DNA from 2 places in the Paraburkholderia sp. D15 genome. Region 2 is predicted to be linked to the other one. Evidence: riboswitches for the same ligand, from Rfam matches in the RefSeq annotation. Region 2 holds a riboswitch; the other holds the start of a gene.
What was found. A riboswitch is a leader RNA that binds a small molecule or an ion and turns the genes downstream of it on or off. The one in region 2 is predicted to bind glycine.
Positions count from the first base shown of each region.

Region 1: it holds a riboswitch for glycine, as region 2 does, so the genes downstream of both, gcvT (glycine cleavage system aminomethyltransferase GcvT) here and LFL96_RS34110 (D-amino acid dehydrogenase) in region 2, are expected to answer to the same signal.

Region 1 is NZ_CP110395.1:4,358,408-4,360,795, forward strand. It holds gene LFL96_RS19115 (oxidoreductase) at 1-164, shown strand, start outside; gene LFL96_RS19120 (hypothetical protein) at 384-737, shown strand; glycine riboswitch at 917-1,018, shown strand; glycine riboswitch at 1,040-1,197, shown strand; gene gcvT (glycine cleavage system aminomethyltransferase GcvT) at 1,278-2,388, shown strand, end outside.
Region 2 is NZ_CP110396.1:3,232,800-3,235,187, reverse strand. It holds gene LFL96_RS34120 (GNAT family N-acetyltransferase) at 1-119, shown strand, start outside; gene LFL96_RS34115 (LysE family translocator) at 162-794, opposite strand; glycine riboswitch at 924-1,016, shown strand; glycine riboswitch at 1,025-1,162, shown strand; gene LFL96_RS34110 (D-amino acid dehydrogenase) at 1,221-2,388, shown strand, end outside.

The DNA.
Region 1 (2,388 bases), on a different replicon from region 2:
ATGGAGATTACGTCGGCTTCTATGTCGCGCTGGCCGATGCGATCCAGAACGGCGTGAAATTCCCGGTCAGCGCGCAGGATGCGGTCGACGTCATGACGGTTATCGAACTCGCGGCTCGCAGTTCTGAAGAAGGTCTTCGTTTGCCGTTCGAACGCATTCGGTAAAAGGGTTTGGCGGTTTGTCCACTCATGACAGGCAAATCGTCCGCGACGGTCTGTGTACCAAAAACGGACCATGCGCAAGTCCCCGCCTCGACCGTCACTGACAAGCCCGAAAGGAACATAACGTTACAAATAAGCGCGTCGCGCGGGTCAGCGCGAACGCGCGGTCATCCGTTGCTACCCCGGTAGCACCAGAAAACGACAACGACTTCCGGAGAGTCCATGCCCCGTATCATTCGCGCAGTTGCAGCATGCGCTTTGCTCAGTTCGCTCGCCGCCTGCGTGGTGGCGCCTCAACAACCGGCGCCGGCCCCGCGCCCGAACCCGCAGCAGATCGCGTATGAGCGTCTGCATCAGGTCGACGGCCGCATCGACAATCTGAGCCGCCGCATCGACGCTCACGTCAATCAAGGCTACTACCCGCCCCCGCAAGGCGGCGCGCTGCATCATCGTCTCGACGTGATCCGTCAGGAAGCGCACGACATGGCTGCGCAACACGGCGGCGGTCTGTCCGGCGACGAACAGCGCGTGCTGAACCAGGAGCTGGACAACGCGGCTCACGCCATCGGCGAATAATCGCGCCAGGTCGGGCCGAGTCGCGTCGAATCTGCCCGGACGTCGGGCGACGCAACATCCAGAAAAGCGCGGGCATCACGTCCCGCGCTTTTTTTTCGATAGGCGCAAAGGCGCTCAGCCAGACGCCACGCGGCTCGCGCGCCTTAATTTGACAAGCTCGGGGGCGTCGCGTACATTCGCCGCACGCGTCGGGAGAGCGCGCTGGCCGCTGAAAATCGCAGGCCGCGCCGCCGAAGGGGCACACCCGCAAACTCTCAGGCAAAAGGACCGACCGCGTCGAAAAACCCGCCTTCGTGCAGCGTTTTTCGCACTCTGGAGAGCGGCAGTAGCCATCTGCATCGCATACGTCGAGCAGATCGTCGGCAAGCTGCCCACCGAAGGGGCGCGCGTACACCGTGACCAGCCACGCAAGGCTGCACGGCGGCGCAATCTCTCAGGTATCGAGGACAGAGGGGTCATGTATCGCCACGCTCGCAGGCATCCAGCCGCGAGGCGTCGCGCCGCATGGCCTTTTTTGTTTCGCGAGACGCCCGAGGCCCCATGACCGAACTCAAACACACCCCGCTCCACGCCACCCATCGCGCGCTCAACGCCCGCATGGTCGACTTCGGCGGCTGGGACATGCCCGTCAACTACGGCTCGCAGATCGAAGAACACCGCGCGGTGCGCACCGACGCCGGCATGTTCGACGTCTCGCACATGTGCGTGGTCGATTTCACCGGCGAGCGCGTGCGCGCATTCTTCGAATATGCGTTGGCCAACAACGTCGGCAAGCTGCAAACGCCGGGCCGCGCGCTCTACTCCTGTCTGCTGAACCCGAACGGCGGCGTGATCGACGATCTGATCGTCTATTACTTCGGCGAGGACCACTTCCGCGTGGTCGTCAACGCCGGCACCGCCGACAAAGACATCGCCTGGTTCGGCCAGCTCAATGCCGAAGGCAGCTTCGGCCTGACCATCACGCCGCGTCGCGATTACGCGATCGTCGCCGTGCAAGGCCCGAACGCGCGCGAGAAAGTCTGGCAAACCGTGCCGGCCGCGCGCGCCGCCACCGAGGCCCTGAAGCCGTTCAACGCCGCCCGCATCGAAGACACGCCGTTCGGCGAACTCACCGTGGCCCGCACCGGCTACACCGGTGAAGACGGTTTCGAAATCATCGTCCCGGCCGGGCATGTGGACGCGCTATGGAACGCGCTGCAGGCGCAAGGCGTGCGCCCGGCCGGTCTCGGCGCACGCGACACGCTGCGTCTCGAAGCCGGCATGAATCTGTACGGCCAGGACATGGACGACAACGTGTCGCCGCTCGACGCGGGCCTCGCCTGGACCGTCGACCTCGCCTCGCCGCGCGCCTTCGTCGGCAAGGGCCGGCTCGAAGCGGACGGCGCGCGGGCCGCGTTCGTCGGCCTGATCCTGCAGAAGGAAAACGGCAAGGCGGCAGGCGTGCTGCGTGCTCATCAAAAAGTCGTCACGCCGCAAGGCGAAGGCGAGATCACCAGCGGCACGTTTTCGCCGACCATGCAGGAATCGATCGCCTTCGCGCGCGTGCCCAAGGGCGTGCAGCCGGGCGACATCGTTCACGTGCAGATTCGCGACAAAAACGTCCCGGCAAGCGTGGTAAAACTGCCGTTCGTGCGCAACGGCAAAGTGCTCG
Region 2 (2,388 bases):
ACGCCGAGCCGCTGTATCGCGCGCTCGGCTATCAGGTGGCCGGCGTGATTCCCGGCTACGCGCGCGCCACGCACGACGCGCGGCTGGAGACCTGCACGTTCATGTACAAGGCGCTGTGACGGCCTGCGACGGCGCGCCGTATCGACGCGCGTCGAAAAAGCTCAACGCCGCGAATCGAGCGCGATCCGCACCGCCAATCCCGCCAGCACCGTGCCCATCAACCAGCGCTGCACCATCAGCCACACCGGACGCTTAGCGAGAAATCCGGCGATCGACCCGGCCATGCTGGCGATCATCGCGTTGACCGTCACGCTGATCACGATCTGCACGCAGCCCAGCGCCAGCGATTGCGACAGCACGCTGCCATGTCCCGGTGAAATGAATTGCGGCAGCAGCGACAGATACATCACCGCGATCTTCGGATTCGCGAGGTTGGTGACGAGGCCCATGGTGAATAGTTTGCGACGGCTGTCGTGCGGCAGATCGCGCACCTGGAACGGCGAACGGCCGCCGGGTTTGACCGCCTGCCACGCGAGATACAGCAGATAGAGCGCACCGCAGAAACGCAGCGCGTCGTACGCGAACGGCACCGTCAGCAGCAGCGCGGTGATGCCGAACGCCGCGCAGAACATATAGAACACGTAGCCCAGCGCCACGCCGCCGAGCGACACGAGTCCAGCGCGCTTGCCCTGACAGAGCGATCGCGAGATCAGGTAGATCATGTTCGGCCCCGGCGTGAGGACCATGCCGAGCGAAACGAGTGCGAAAGCGAGCAGCGTAGTGAAGGCGGGCACGACGTTCTCCTGTTTGACGATTGACGATTGACGAGGCCGTGCCGCCGACTATAGCGGATCGCCTCAAATCCAGCCGCCAACAAAACACTTGCGGCAATTTTTTTTGCCCGGTATCGTCGAGCCGTTCTGCAATGCAGCGCGGGAGAGATCGTCGCAGTTCGTGACGACGCCGACGGAGCAACCGCCCCGGAAACTCTCAGGCAAAAGGACCGCGCGGTCGTGGTAGTGCAGCAGGAACATCTGGAGAGCGGTGCCGTGCTCACGGCGCCCACCGAAGGAGATCCCCACTCCGGCTTGGCTTTTCTTTCATAAAGTAAGCCGGCGCGTCGCGGGAAGAAACTCTCAGGTCCATGGACAGATGGGGCATCGGCGCCGGTTTCGACATGAAATCGTGACCGGCGGTGCTCAACTCATCTGGACCATGTCATGTCACGAATCGCCATCATCGGCGCCGGCATTACCGGCGTCACGACCGCGCACGCCCTCGCGCAACGCGGCCACCAGGTCACCGTCTTCGAACGTCATCGCTATGCGGCAATGGAGACTTCGTTCGCCAACGGCGGCCAGTTGTCGGCCAGCAACGCCGAAGTGTGGAACAGTGCCGCCACCGTGCTGAAGGGCCTGCGCTGGATGCTCACGCGCGACGCCCCGCTGCTGCTCAATCCGTTGCCCACGTGGCACAAGTACTCGTGGATGGGCGAATTCCTGCGGCAGATTCCGCACTATCGCGCGAACACGATCGAGACCGTACGGCTCGCGATCGCCGCGCGCGAGCATCTGTTTTCGATCGCGGAGAGCGAGGGCATCGACTTCGATCTGGAGCGGCGCGGCATTCTGCACATCTATAAGACGCGGAAGGAATTCGACGCGGCCAACCGCGTGAATGCGTTGCTGCGCGAAGGCGGCCTCGACCGTGAGGCCGTGAGCGCGAGCGAACTGCAGCGAATCGAGCCGACCCTTCAGGGCGATTTCTTCGGCGGCTTCTTTACGCCGTCGGACTCGACCGGCGACATCCACAAGTTCACCCGTGGCCTCGCTGACGCGTGCGTACGCCACGGCGTCGAGTTTCACTACGATGCCGAGATCACCGCGATCGAGCAGCCGGCCGAAGGCACATTTTCGCTGGCGGTCAACCTGGCGGGCGAATCGCAGCGTTTCGCGTTCGAACGGATCGTCGTGTGCGCGGGCGTGAAGAGCCGCGATTTCGCCGCGATGCTGGGCGATCACGTCAACGTTTATCCGGTGAAGGGCTATTCGATCACCGTCTGTCTCGACGACGAGACGAGCCGCGCACGCGCGCCGTGGGTGAGCCTGCTCGACGACAGCGCGAAGATCGTGACGAGCCGGCTCGGCGCGGATCGTTTCCGCGTGGCGGGCACGGCGGAGATCAACGGGTTCAATCGCGACATCCGCTCGGATCGCATCGCGCCGCTGGTGGACTGGACACGGCGCTATTTTCCCGAGGTGTCGACCGCGCGCGTGATTCCGTGGGCAGGCCTGCGGCCGATGTTGCCCAGCATGCTGCCCAAGGTCGGACACGGCAAACGGCGCGGGGTGTTCTATAACACCGGGCACGGGCATCTGGGGTGGACGC